DNA from 3 places in the Roseburia sp. OF03-24 genome. Region 3 is predicted to be linked to each of the others. Evidence: a T-box and tRNA genes for the amino acid it is inferred to sense, from the RefSeq annotation. Region 3 holds a T-box; the other regions hold tRNA genes.
The links. A T-box is a leader RNA that pairs with one kind of tRNA and senses whether it is charged. The one in region 3 lies ahead of leuS (leucine--tRNA ligase), so its partner is inferred to be a tRNA-Leu.
Positions count from the first base shown of each region.

Region 1: it has a tRNA-Leu gene. The T-box ahead of leuS (leucine--tRNA ligase) is inferred to sense a tRNA for this amino acid. The anticodon was not compared.
Region 2: it has a tRNA-Leu gene. The T-box ahead of leuS (leucine--tRNA ligase) is inferred to sense a tRNA for this amino acid. The anticodon was not compared.

Region 1 is NZ_QSCK01000015.1:80,866-85,836, forward strand. It holds gene DXA60_RS09525 (methyl-accepting chemotaxis protein) at 1-826, shown strand, start outside; gene DXA60_RS09530 (methyl-accepting chemotaxis protein) at 1,017-2,795, opposite strand; tRNA gene DXA60_RS09535 (tRNA-Leu) at 3,056-3,136, opposite strand; gene DXA60_RS09540 (energy-coupling factor ABC transporter ATP-binding protein) at 3,261-4,001, opposite strand; gene cbiQ (cobalt ECF transporter T component CbiQ) at 4,049-4,846, opposite strand; gene DXA60_RS09550 (energy-coupling factor ABC transporter permease) at 4,839-4,971, opposite strand, start outside.
Region 2 is NZ_QSCK01000001.1:155,872-160,842, reverse strand. It holds gene DXA60_RS00730 (sensor domain-containing phosphodiesterase) at 1-2,313, shown strand, start outside; tRNA gene DXA60_RS00725 (tRNA-Leu) at 2,458-2,542, shown strand; tRNA gene DXA60_RS00720 (tRNA-Leu) at 2,570-2,653, shown strand; gene DXA60_RS00715 (fibronectin type III domain-containing protein) at 2,920-4,101, shown strand; gene DXA60_RS00710 (guanosine polyphosphate pyrophosphohydrolase) at 4,218-4,971, shown strand, end outside.
Region 3 is NZ_QSCK01000002.1:84,127-89,097, forward strand. It holds gene leuS (leucine--tRNA ligase) at 1-1,686, opposite strand, end outside; T-box leader at 1,856-2,102, opposite strand; gene ilvC (ketol-acid reductoisomerase) at 2,219-3,241, opposite strand; gene ilvN (acetolactate synthase small subunit) at 3,312-3,836, opposite strand; gene DXA60_RS01655 (permease) at 3,954-4,130, opposite strand; gene DXA60_RS01660 (YhgE/Pip domain-containing protein) at 4,303-4,971, opposite strand, start outside.

The sequences.
Region 1 (4,971 bases), on a different contig from region 3:
CATGAAAGATGTGGAGTCTTCCAATCAGGATATGGTTGACAACATGAAACAGGTCTGCGACACCATGGATGTCATGACCAAGTGCATCAACCAGTCAGATGACGTTTCACGCACCATGTTGAGTAAATACGAGGAATCCGCCGTCAACGTAAATAAAATCGAAACGATTGTCGGAAAACTGATGGGTGAACTCGGTACCGGCGGTTTCATGGGAATCGGTGATGCCAAACCTGGCATGAAAGTCGTCCTGATCGCCAAAAATGGCAGTTCATCATTTACTGCTCACGGTGAGGTAACAGCATCCCTAGACGGTGGAATTACAGCACGTCTGCATGTTCCTTCCGGTCATTCGATTGAAATTAAAAATAAAAACTTTACTTACGAGCTGCAGATTTCCGTCACAAATGCACTGTATATCTGGGAAAATGCCGATATTTCCACAATGCGCGGTCAGGCATCTGATATTTATAAGATTACTGTTGCAACCAACCCGAAGGTTATCAACCGTCGTAAATATCCGCGTATGCCGCTCTCCAACAAATGTACGATCACGGTAACACAGACCGGCAGACAATATAACGGTCAGATGATCAATATCAGTGCAGGCGGCTTTGCTTTCAGCGTCCGCGATAATTTCTTTGCCAGTGCGATCGGTTCCGACATTACCTTATCGATCCCGGATCTTCCTGTAGCAAGTGCCCGCGAGTTAGAAGGACATATCATCCGCAGCACGGATAATGAAAGCGTCTTTATCGTTGGCTGCCGTATGCCGGAGGATAATACAGCGATCGAGCAGTATGTACGCAGTAATTATCAGGGAGAATAATTATATAACCTGCATTCTCTTTGCTATCAGCATAACCACGCAAACATGCTGCAAAATACATTATAAAACAGCGGATAACAACTTCTTCTCTTGTTGTTATCCGCTGTTTTTCATATGATCTGACCGCTATTTGTTAATCATCGTGCAGACATGTTTACTCATTTATTTGATTTGCCTGCATTCACTTATTCTATACAATAAAACGCTCTACATTCTTCTGCAGTCTGTCCGCTGCTGCATGCGCTGCCTCTGCTTTTTCTTTGATCTCAGCTGCCTTCTCAACCACAACACCTGTTTTTTCAGCGATATCATTGGTACCGGTTGCGCCCTCCGTTGCTGCCTTACTTACTTCACCGATCGCATCCATAACTCCGTTGATCGATGCTAAAAGCTGCTCTGAAGATGCCGAAAAATCAGTTACCAGTCCATCAATACTACCTGCATCATTACTGTAAGAATCTGCCATGTCAGAGAATCCTGCAAAACTGTCCACCACATCTGTTCCGACAAACTCAAGTAACTTTTTCGCTCCATCTGCCAGATTCGTTACAGATTCAACCACATTCTTTGTTACATCCTGGATATGTACGACTGCCGCCTTTGACTGCTCTGCAAGTACCCGGATCTCATCTGCAACAACTGCAAAGCCTTTTCCTGCCTCTCCCGCACGTGCGGCCTCAATGGATGCATTGAGTGCTAACAGGTTTGTCTGTCCGGTAATCTCCATAATTGATTCCGCAAGAACGCCAATCTGATCGACAACTTTGATATCTTCAAGTGCTTTTGTCAGTCCCTCATTGATTTCCGCATGGATTGCCTTGGTACGTTTATCATTTTCGGTTGTGGTCTTTTTAATACTGACAGCACGGTCTCGGATATCATCTGCCTCCATAGCCCCGTCCTGTGAACGCGTTGCAATGCTCTTTGCAGCGCTCTCGATTTCATGGGACATCGCATTGATCTCTTCGGAGGAAGCAGCTGTCTCCTGCATACCTGCTGCAAGTTCTTCCGTAGTAGCGGAAACATTCTCAATCTCCTCATCCAAAGCCTGGATGTTGGTATCAATCTCCTGTACCATTCCGGTGATCTCTGTCGCCTGGCTCTTAACCTCGCCGATCAGTCCGTTCATCTCTGTCCTCATAGACTCAATGGAACCTGCCAGCTTTCCAAAATCATCACGTCGTTTTAACAGTGCAGTTCCAAGTGCCTGTGAAAAATCACCCTGTTCCATGACTCCGATGGAACTGATACACTTCTTCAGTGGTTTAATAATGCTTAAAATGATCAATATAAGAAGAAATACTACTACCGCTCCTTCTATTATTGTTGAAATGATAAACGTGGTACGTTTGTTTGTTACATATGAAGTAAAATCTTTTTCAATGGATGCAACCTTATCATCGATATAGTCTGTGTAATTACCGGTTCCGATCACCCATTCAAACGGTTCAAATGCTTTACTGTAGGAACGTTTCGGAGAAGGTTCAGTCTCGCCTTCTTTCGGGAATACATAATCTGTATATCCTCCATCTGCCTCCTGTCCGACACGGATGATCTCTTTAACCATCTGATATCCATTGGCATCTTTCGTCTCCATACGGTTTGTGCCTTCTGTATCATTTCCTAAAAGCACCACATTAGTTCCGTCATACTGGTCAACCCAGAAATATCCGCCATCTCCATAACGAAGCTGTCTGATCTCATCTGCCGCTAACTTCTTAGCTTCTTCCTCGGTATACACACCAGCCTGATACTGATCATAAATCGTCTGACAAAGTGAGACCACATTATCTACCTGCTGTTTAATCTGTTCATCATAAGACTCCCGCTCATCTGCTTCCATCGTCTCTAATGCTTTGCTCTGGAGCTGCTTCATGCTCTCCGATGAAATAACGGCACACAATACCAGTGCCACTATCGTCGCTAACATTACGATTGCCAGCTTTGTCTGTACTTTTACATTGTTCATAAATCTTTCCTCCCGCTTCCCTGCTGTAATATCGGAGTTCACAAATATGATGTATATAGATTTTTCTATACAGATTTTTGAAAATTCCTTTCTATTATTTTACCATATTGCACAATTTATCTCAATATTTTTTAAATTTATTATAAATTTTGTAATTTCTTTTACATTTTCCATATTATTGACTTGTTTCAGAACAAAACAATAGCCGGAAAGCCTTGATTTTACTGCAAAATCTTAGCTTTCCGGCTATTTTTTATTCATGCGGGTGACAGGACTTGAACCTGCACGTCGGGGACACTAGAACCTAAATCTAGCGCGTCTGCCAATTCCGCCACACCCGCAAACCACTTTGCCATTATATATTAGCACTCGCAAAATTGCAAGCATTTTTTCCTCATATTTCTCCCTCTAAATCAGAAACGGCTACTGTTCACACATACTGTGCGAGTAGCGATTACAGCCATTTTAAATACATCTTCGATACAAAGACAATGGCAGCTCCAGTCCATGTGCCTCTAACAACTCCCTGTCGCTTAAAATCTCCTTTGTTGCCCCATCACACACAATTCTGCCCTCCGACAGTAAAATCGTTCTGTCACAGGTATCCCATACAAAATCCAGATCATGTGAGGCCACGATTTTCAGATAGGAAAACTCATTCAATACCCGGATCAGATTTCTGCGGTTTTTCGGATCAAGTGCCGCCGACGGTTCATCCATCAGTATAATATCCGGTTTCATGGAAAGGATGGTTGCGATTGCCGCTAACTTTTTCTCTCCTCCTGACAGTTTATGGATCGGTTTATTCGCAAGATGTTCAATGTGTACCTCGGCAAGTGCCATTTTTGTCCTGTATGCAACCTCATCTTCTGACAGACCATAATTCTGTGGTGCAAATGCCACATCCTCATATACATTCGGCATAAAAAGCTGATTTTCAGAATCCTGAAACACATATCCAGCCATTTTTCTAATCTGAGCTAATGTCTCTTTTTGTAACGGTACATTCCCGATACTGATGCTGCCTGAATCCGGAGAATACAAACCGACAAGTAATTTTAAAAGTGTTGACTTTCCTGCCCCGTTTGCACCGACAACGCCAATCGACGCCTGCCCATCCGCTGCAAATGATATATCTTTCAAAATAGGATTTTCTTTTTCATAGGAAAAATTCAGATGCGTTACCTCTATATTAATCTGTCCCATATTTTCCTCTCTCTTTCATCTGTCACAAAACAGTTTCTCTTTACCATCTAAAACAAAGTTCCCACCAGTTGTCCAACCGCAAAACATCGCAATATAGTAAACACCGCGATCCATAAAACAAGATACACTGCGTCTTTCATACAAAACCGTATCTCTTTTTTCAGTCCAAATATTCCCTGAAACCCGCGCAGACACATACTTTCGTAAATCAACTCTGCCCTGTCCATGCTTCGGATCAGCATCTGTCCCATCAGAGATCCCCACACCTTAAAATGAATGCCTTTCTGTCCAGGTGCCCTAAGTTCATATGCCTGCACCACCCGCTGTGTTTCTGCCAGCAATACAGAAATATACCGATAAATCAGCCATACCTGCATCACAATGACTTTTGGCAGACGACATATCTCAAGCGCAAAGCAGATTTTTTCGATCGTTGTTGTCGCAATCAGAAGATACGATGCCAGAACCGCAAAAACTCCTTTTATCATCAAGGTCAGCATTGAAATCACTCCACCACTAATTTCAATCTGTCCCACATTCATTACGATCTGCCTGTCAAAAAAAGGATTAAATATACCTGCCACACAGACAAGCGGCAGCACAACACGCATCCGCCATAACGCATCCTTTACAGAAATTTCATTCATAATAAAAAGAATAACCGGATAAACTGCCATCACAAGCAGTCCACTCAGGTTATACTTAGAAAAAGAAACAACTGTCCCTATATACAAAATTGTCACACATAATTTTACAAGAGGGTGAACCTGGTTCACCCACCTGTCTTCATTTGCCAGTTCCTCGATACTTTTAATCTCAGAAACTGCCCTTTGAATTTTACTCATGCTTTTGATTCTTTCCAAAAAATTTAAATAGATAACAGCCTCCGATACATACAACTACAACCACTGCTGCACCAGCTACACCGGAAAACGATGTTCCTGCCATGCTCTCATTGTTTTTAAATGCA
Region 2 (4,971 bases), on a different contig from region 3:
TGGATCGTGGTCGGTATAATGGAAGATGCCGGAGAAAATGTACCGGATTACATGATGAGAACAACGCCGGAGCGTTATTATAAGTCGATCGAGTTTTTGGAAACATTGTCAAAGCAGATGTTTGCCGTCAAATTAGAGGAACTTTTAGCACAGGAGGCTTTTTTAAAGAGCCGCGAGTCGGAAGAACAGATGGAGACGGAATTAAAACGTAATGAGGCGATGACAGCGATCGTGCGTATGCTTGAGTCGGAGGACAGTTTTGATGGAATTGTCCAGGATATTCTAAAGGAGGCATGTGGGTATCTTGAGATTTCTGCTGCGGTTTTGTTCCGGGAAAATATAGACGGCGCAACCGTTAATATGATCAGTGAGTATTATTCCGCGGGAAGAGAGTCCCGGATGGATGCTTCACAGAACATTCCAAAAGCAGAATTGCCTTTTTTTAATGGAAAACCATACATGATCTCTGCAGATTCGAAGATGCCTGAGTCGTTCCGCAGACTATTTGATGCACAGAAAATGAAAGCAGGGCTGTTCCTGCCGATCGATGTTGGTGGGAAAACAGGGATGTATGTCTGCTTCTGTGAGGATGAAAAAGAACGTATCTGGGACAGTGGAGAGATTAAGTTTGTCAATGATGTCAGAAGGATCATACAGACGATCCTGGTAAAACGTATCGCGAAAAATTCACTCGCAAGTTCGTATGCGTCACTGGAGGCGATTCTTGAAAATGTGGGATGCGGAATCTACGTGATGGATACAAAAGAAAATACCATCCTGTATACAAACCAGCGTTTCCGTAAAGCGTTTGGTGGAGATATACACAGTGCCGGCATTGAAGAATGTTTAAGACAGGGAGCACAGTCAGAGGACAGCCTTTATTTCAGGGAAGTTTACTCAAAAGAAGAAAACCGCTGGTTTGATCTGCACAGTACAAGGATCAACTGGGTTGACGGAAGAAAAGTTCTTTTATGTACGATTTATGATGTGACAGATAAAAAATTATATCAGCAGAAGATTGAGCGTCAGGCAAACAATGATTTCCTGACAGGGCTTTATAACAGAATGCGCTGTGAACAGGATCTGGAACGGTATATCCGTCAGACGAAAGAGTTTGGTGGAGAGGGAGCATTACTTTATATTGATCTGGATGATTTTAAGCATATCAATGACGGACTTGGACATCAGTATGGTGATGTTTTACTTAAGAATATTTCCGGCAGCCTGCAGAGGATTCCCGGTGTGGAGAATAACTGTTACCGTATGGGCGGTGATGAGTTTATCATCATACTGGCACATCATCATATGACAATGCTTCAGCAGATCTTAGATGAGATCAAATCGTTATTTACAAAACCGTGGATGTTAAAAGGAACAGATTATTACTGTACGATGAGTATGGGAGTTGTGCGTTTCCCGGCAGATGGGGACACGGTGGAAGAACTGATCAAAAAAGCAGATATTGCCCTTTATTCTGCAAAGTGTGCAGGAAAGAACCGTATAGAGTTTTATGATGACAATGTTGAGTCTACCTCTTACAAGCGGCTTGATCTTGAAAAGAATATGCGCAATGCAACGAGAAATGCATTCAGCGAATTTGAAGTATATTTCCAGCCAATCGTAAATATCACAAAAGAAGGAAATCCATGTGCCGGTGCAGAAGCACTGATACGCTGGAATTCAGGGGAACTTGGATTGATACCGCCGACAGATTTTATCCCGCTTGCGGAATATTTAGGACTGATCAACCCGATCGGCGAATTTGTTTTGCGTGAAGCGTGTATCCATTGTAAATACTGGAATGATATGGGGCATCCGGAGTACAAAGTAAATGTTAATCTCTCTGTAGTACAGCTTTTACAGAACGATATCGTAGAGCGGATCGCACATGTGATCGAGGAGACAAGGATCACACCGCAGAACCTTACCTTAGAAGTAACAGAGAGTCTTGCGGTCAATGATATGAGCCGGATGAAACGGATTCTTGCAGATATCAGACATCTTGGAGTACGTGTTGCGCTGGATGATTTTGGTACAGGCTATTCTTCTTTAAATCATATCAGGGAGATGCCGATTGATGTCATAAAGATCGACCGCTGTTTTATCATTGATATTGGAAAAGATGATTTCTCCAACGCATTTGTAAAAATGGTCGGAGAACTGGCAACTGCGATCCATGTGAATGTCTGTGTAGAGGGCGTGGAGACAAAAGAACAGTTAGATGCGCTGATGGGATCAAAGGTTCAACTGATTCAGGGATTCTATTTTGGAAAACCGATGAAGGCAGAGATGTTTGAGAGACAGTTCCTGTAAGGGCTGTCTTTCAATATCTAAATAATCAAAACAGTTCCAAAAATTAAAAAAATAAATAAAATTAAAAAAATATCAAAAAAACTGTTGACATATTTGTTTTTCTCTGTTATTATAAATGAGTCGTCGCGAGAGAGTGATTGATACGCGGAAGTGTCGGAATTGGCAGACGAGCAAGACTAAGGATCTTGTGTTCATTGCGAACGTGTGGGTTCAAGTCCCATCTTCCGCATCAAAGATTTCTTTGATTGACGGGTTTGCAGGAGTGGCGGAATTGGCAGACGCGCAGGCTTCAGGTGCCTGTGGTAGCAATATCGTGTGGGTTCAAGTCCCATCTCCTGCATTTTTATATGTTAGGGTGAAAGAAGCATTGAGGATTCGATGCTTCTTTTTTTTCTCTCACAGAAGACATGGGTGTCAAAAGGCGGCTCACAACTTAGTGGTTGTCAAATTGCGCAAAGCCGTGGCCCATTTTATGACTTTGGGAGAAAATTACGTTCCGTGAAAATAGTACTTTTTCCATAGAGAAAATACAAAAAGAATATGCTAAAATGAAATCGTATTGTTTCTTTACATTAGAGAAGTAAAGAGGAAAAGGAGAAAATCTATATGAAGAAAATGAAGACGTATATTCTTGGAATGGTTCTGGCATTTGCATTGATCCTTCTTCCACAGAATGTATCAGCAGCAACACAGATCCCTGTCACGGCTGTGGAGGATATCACGGATGTGATGGCAGTAGGTTCTACGAATATTAAGGTCCCGACCGGAGAATACAGTAATGTGGTACAGTTTAGCTTAAACAAACCGTCATATGTGTATGTGTCTGCGTATTCGACAGTTATGCATGAGGATTATGATTCTTTAGGTGCGATTGAGGAATTTGCAGTATATTCAGATGCAAACTGTTCGAATCTGGTTACCGGAGACGAGGTAACTGTTGTATGGGGGAATGAGAGAAAGTCAAAATATCTGTGCCTCGATGCTGGAAATTACTGGATTTGCTTTGCTAAAACTAAAAACGGTAGTTACAATGATGTCAGTTATGGCGAGTTCCGCCTTTCAGTTGCAGCCCAGTATCTGAATGTAACCGGAACAAAGAATGGTTCCTGGGGACGTGCAAAACAGATTACCACGGATAAAAAAGTAACTGGATTTTTAAGTTCCAACACAAGAAAAAGCTGGTTTAAATTTAAAGTATCCGGAGATACAACAGCAAGATTGAACCTTTCACTGGAGAATCCGCTGGGAGAAAGTGTTTTTGAAAGCAGCAAAACAGGTGTGACGTTATACCGTTCGAACCATAATGTATTGGAGCGTATGAATATTGCAGAAAATTATTATTCTTCTGCATGTTCCAAAGAGGTTACATTAAAGAGCGGTACTTACTATATTGAAATTGCAGGCAGTGAAGCATATAAAGATAGCTTGGATCCGACAAACCTGAAAAAAACCGGTGTGAACAACATGGGTGTGGTAAACTTAAAGATTACCACAGTCAAAAAAACCAAAATTTCCAAACTTTCCAATGTGAAAGGAAAGAAAGCACAGGTTACATATAACAAAGTAAGCAATGCAAAGGGATATGAGATCCAGTATTCCACGGACAAGAAGTTTAAAAAGGGCGTGAAAGTCAAAAAGGCAAACGCAAAGACAACAAAGGTTACTCTGAAAAAGCTGACAAAAGGAAAAAAATATTATGTGCGTGTCAGAGCATATCGTGTGGACGAGGATGACAACAGAGTAAACGGCTCATGGAGTGAGGCGAAATCAGTAAAGATCACAAAATAAGACTGCAAGGTATAAGTGGCGCGGCAGAAAAACTGCCGCGCTATTTGCATTTAGGAGGAAATCATTTATAATAGATACCAATGTGGCACAGAAGGCGGAAAACAAAGGATGGAAAAATGATTGCTTTAAATGATTATCTTTATTCCGGGGATACGGTATTTCGGATTTTAAAAAAATATACAGAAGATTTAAAACGTGTGGCAGAGGAAAATGACAGTGAGGTGGATCGGTTACACTGTAATTTCCTGATGCAGATCATGGAACTGCTAGAGCATAATGACTTTTTGACAGCACAGTCGCAGAAAATACGGGAATTTTATCAGTATATGGCGAAACAATATCCTTACCTTTCTTTTACTTTTAAAGGAAGGATCAAATCACTGATCCGTGCGGAAGCAAAATTCAACGGATATATCGTAGAGCATGTTTATAATTATTATCTGAAAAACCATGCCTATCCTCCGGTGGATGAATTAAAGGAACGGCTGAGCTGCTTCAGGGACCTGATTGCATACCGCATTGTCATATCCATGCCTAAATGCCATGTGGGAGATGAAAAGGAAAGAGAACAGGAAGAAATCAGACATTTATATGAGATCGCAAATGTGCTTAAGGTATTTTTAGAGGAGCGGGGATTTACGGCAGAACCGGCAGGCGGTATAAAGCTGAGTGATTCTTCACTGCTCAGTGAAGAAGTACGGCCGTATTACAGGGATTATATTGTGAATGAAGAACCGGATGGATACCGGTCGTTACATATTACTTTTTTTGACAACAGTGCACATTGTTATATGGAAATGCAGCTTAGGACAAAAGCGATGGATGATATAGCGGAAATCGGACCAGCGAATCATCTGGGATATGAGAAGA
Region 3 (4,971 bases):
TTTCTCATCATACAGGAATTTGTGCCAGAATCTGGAATATAACAGATGAAGTGTTGTATGCTCCATACCTCCATTGTACCAGTCAACCGGCATCCAGTATTTTAATGCTTCCGGACTTGCAAGCGCCTCATCATTATGCGGATCGGTATATCTTAAGAAATACCAGGAAGATCCAGCCCACTGCGGCATGGTATCTGTCTCTCTCTTTGCAGGACCACCACAGCAAGGACAGGTTGTATTTACCCAGTCTGTCATCGCAGCAAGTGGAGACTCTCCATTATCCGTCGGCATATAACTTTCTACCTCTGGAAGCATCAATGGCAGTTCACTCTCATCGAGCGGCACATAACCACATTTATCACAGTGAACGATCGGAATCGGCTCACCCCAGTAACGCTGACGTGAGAATACCCAGTCTCTTAATTTATAGTTGGTCTTTGCTGTACCAATACCTTTTTCCTCTAAAAATGCAATCATTTTTGCCTTTGCATCTTTTACTTCCAGTCCGTTTAAGAACTCAGAATTGATCAGAACACCGGTTGCAACGTCCGTAAATGCCGCTTCGTTGATGTCAACTTCCTCACCATTTTTTGCAACAACCTGTACCATTGGAATATTGAACTTTTTGGCAAATTCCCAGTCTCTCTCATCATGTGCCGGTACTGCCATGATCGCGCCTGTTCCGTAAGACATTAATACATAATCGGAAATCCAGATCGGGATTTCTTTTCCGGTTACCGGATTGACTGCCATAAGACCGTCAATCTCCACACCCGTCTTATCTTTTGCAAGTTCTGAACGTTCAAAATCAGATTTCTTTGCAGCTTCCTCACGGTATGCAGCAATCGCATCCCAGTTCTTTAACTCGTCTTTATATTTATCAATGATCGGATGCTCCGGGGATACAACCATGTAAGTAGCACCAAATAATGTATCACAACGTGTCGTATAAACACGGAGTTTGTCCTCTTTTCCGGCGATCGCAAAATCTACCTCTGCACCCTGTGATTTACCGATCCAGTTTTTCTGGGAAACCTTGACACGCTCGATATAATCTACATCATTTAAGCCCTCTAACAGTTTCTCAGCATAATCAGTGATCTTTAACATCCACTCGCTCTTTACCTTGCGGACAACCGGAGCACCACAACGCTCGCAGACACCGTTCACAACTTCCTCGTTTGCCAGGCCTACTTTACAGGAAGTACACCAGTTGATCGGCATCTCTTTTTTGTAAGCAAGTCCTGCTTTAAATAGTTTTAAGAAAATCCACTGTGTCCATTTGTAATAACTCGGATCTGTAGTGTTGATCTCTCTGTCCCAGTCGAAAGAATAGCCTAAAGAATGAAGCTGCTCTTTGAAACGTTTTACATTGTTTTCAGTTACGATCTTCGGATGAATCTTATTTTTGATCGCATAGTTCTCAGTCGGAAGTCCGAATGCGTCCCATCCCATCGGATAAAGTACGTTATAGCCCTGCATTCTGCGCTTTCTTGCAACAATATCAAGTGCTGTATAAGGTCTCGGATGACCTACATGAAGTCCCTGTCCTGACGGATACGGAAATTCTACCAATGCGTAATATTTTGGTTTGCTGTAGTCGTCTGTCGCAGCAAAAGCCTTATTATCATCCCAGACTTTCTGCCATTTTTTCTCTACGACTTTGTGATTGTAAAGTTCTGACATATAATCCTCCTTGTTTTGCGGAGCAAAATGCGACTGCCTTTGCAGGAGCAGAGGATTTTCCTCCTTGTTTTCCGAAGGAAAATGCGAGTCCTCTGACGAGCAGAGGATTTTCCTCCTTGTTTTGCGAAAAAAAACTTCGTCTCGGAAGACATTTTCAAATAAAAATATCTTTAGAGACGAAGTCTGTCTTACTCCGTGGTACCACTCTAATTCGTATTCTTATGATTTCATAGAAAATAAAAATACGCTCTTATGATCCTTAACGCGGACAACACGCTTTTGCTTACTCACTGTAACTGGCAGCTTGGGCAAAAGGACTCAAAGGTGAGTTGGGAATTTCACTTTACTGCCTCACAGCATCCGGCAGCTCTCTGAGAAAGCAAAAAATTCTTACTATTCCTTATCAAAGTCTGATGTATTTTATTCACAACATGATTTATTTTATCATATACCCTGTTTTTGTCAAGTATTGAAACAAAAAAGAGCCACCACAAACAGTAACTATGTGATGACTCTTTCAATCGATTCAAAATTAGTTGTTGATTAATTTATCTTCTTCATTGTTCCAGCTATACAGTTTACGGATCTCTTTACCAACCTGCTCTGATGGATGCTCTGCAGCTTTCTTTCTCATAGCTTTGAAGTGAACCTGACGTCCTGCCGGAGACATATCCAGTAAGAAGTCTTTTGCAAATGTACCATCCTGAATATCGGAAAGGATCTGTTTCATTGCCTTCTTTGTATCTTCTGTGATGATCTTCGGTCCTGTAATATAATCACCATACTCTGCTGTGTTGGAGATAGAATATCTCATTCCCTCGAAACCTGACTGGTAGATTAAGTCTACGATCAGTTTCATCTCATGGATACACTCGAAGTATGCATTTCTTGGATCATAACCAGCTTCGCATAATGTCTCGAAACCTGCCTGCATTAATGCACAGACACCACCGCAAAGAACTGCCTGCTCGCCAAAAAGGTCTGTCTCTGTCTCGGTACGGAATGTTGTCTCAAGAACACCGGCTCTTGCTCCACCGATACCAAGTGCATATGCTAATGCAAGATCCTGTGCTTTTCCTGTTGCATCCTGCTCAACAGCGATCAGACAAGGTGTTCCTTTTCCAGCCTGATACTCAGAACGTACGGTATGTCCCGGAGCTTTCGGAGCGATCATAGTAACATCTACATCCTTTGGAGGTACGATACATCCGAAATGGATATTGAAACCATGTGCAAACATTAACATATTGCCTGCCTCAAGGTTTGGCTCGATATCTTTTTTGTACATATCTGCCTGTTTTTCATCGTTGATCAGTATCATGATGATATCAGCTTTCTTTGCTGCCTCTGCTGTTGTATATACTTCAAATCCCTGCTTCTCAGCTTTTGCCCAGGATTTGCTTCCTTCATAAAGACCAATGATAACATGGCATCCGGAATCTTTTAAGTTCAATGCATGTGCATGTCCCTGACTGCCGTAGCCGATAATTGCGATCGTCTTTCCGTCTAAAAGTGAAAGGTTACAGTCTTCCTGATAAAATATTTTTGCTGCCATAATTAATTTCCTCCAGTTTTGGTTTCTTAATAAAAAATATGCATTTGCATATTCTTATCTGCTTATTTTGTTATAATGATACTCTTTTGCCGTCTTCGTCTAACATAACGACATCGGAAATGCCTCTCGACAATCCGGTCAGTCCGGTACGTGCAAGCTCTAATATCTCATATCCGGACAAAAGATCAAGGAAAGCATCTAACTTATCCTGATGTCCTGTCAGCTCGATCACCATCGAATCATGGGTCACATCTACAACTTTTCCATGAAAGATCTCCGTTACATTTAAGATTGGCTGGCGTTCTGTATCTTTCGCACGAATCTTAACCAAGATCAGTTCTCTTGTCACTGACGAGCCATTTTCAAGTTTTTTGATATCAACAACATCTTCCAACTTTGCAAGCTGTTTCTCAATCTGCTCTAAGATCTGTTCATCACCGGTCGCAACGATCGTAATCCTTGTATATCTCGGATCTGCGGTCACACCGGAAGAAAAACTGTCAATGTTGTAACCTCTTCTGCTGAAAAGTCCTGAAATATGACTTGTCACACCCGGGTTATTCTCCACTAATAGAGATAATACCTGTTTTCTCATTCTGCATCTCCAATAGTTTAATACTTTAATCACACATCACACTAAAGCTATGATATCACATCGAAATTTTTTGTCAATAAACAATTTTTTTGTCCAGTCAAAAACATAGTCTCATTTTCAGATAAATTTTGCGGTAATGATCCATATAACCGCAGCAGCAACAAACCAGACACCAATCTGTCTGATCCGCTTTTCGGCATTCAGATCACCCCTCTGGTCTTTTCTTGTACATACTCCTGGCACGATTGTCATAAGAAGTCCTGTAAAAAGTAATACCATCCGAATCAATAACATTTTTTACTCCCTATATCTTATATCACAAAACTTTAGATTGCAGTGCACGTCCGAAAAATCAATGATTTTCCGGACTGACGGGCATTTGCCCTATCACATGAAAATAAAGCAAAAAATGTCTGCAAGCAGCCATTTTTTGCTTTACTTTCATGTGGTACTGCTCATTGCTTACTCATATCATAATCTCTGTATTTTCTTTGCTCTTCTCAATGATATGGTTCAATTTGCGGAACGGTATCGCTACAAGAAGTCCAATAACCAGTGAAATAACCAGATAAATTGCAAGTTTTCCGACATAGATCCAGTAATTCATCTGATAGATTCCGCCAATTGTCTCTCTCATGGCATTCATTCCATATGGGAACGGCAGGTATTTATAAAGCGACTGGTAAACCTGCGGCAGCGTCTCAATCGGGAATGTTCCACCCGCACCGGCTACCTGAATAACCATGACAACAATCGCAAGTGCCTCACCGACATTTCCAAATGCAACCGTGAGTGAATAGATAAACAGTGTGAAAACAAAACTGCTGACTGCGGCAGCAACCCAGAATAAAAACGGATTATGACACTGTATCCTTACATAAAACAGATCTCCAAGTACTGTGATCAGCGTCTGCACCTGCCCTACCAGGAAAAAGAGAATATAACGCCCGAAATATGCCTGGTATGGTTTGATATCTGTGATTCCTTCTTCCGGTTCTACTTTTACATGAATGATCGCCACCAGGATCAGAGCACCTACCCACAGTGCCAGTATCGTATAAAATGGAGCCATGGCAGATCCATAATTTTCAATCTCATAAATTCCAACCGTATCAAGGTTTACCGGAGATGAGAT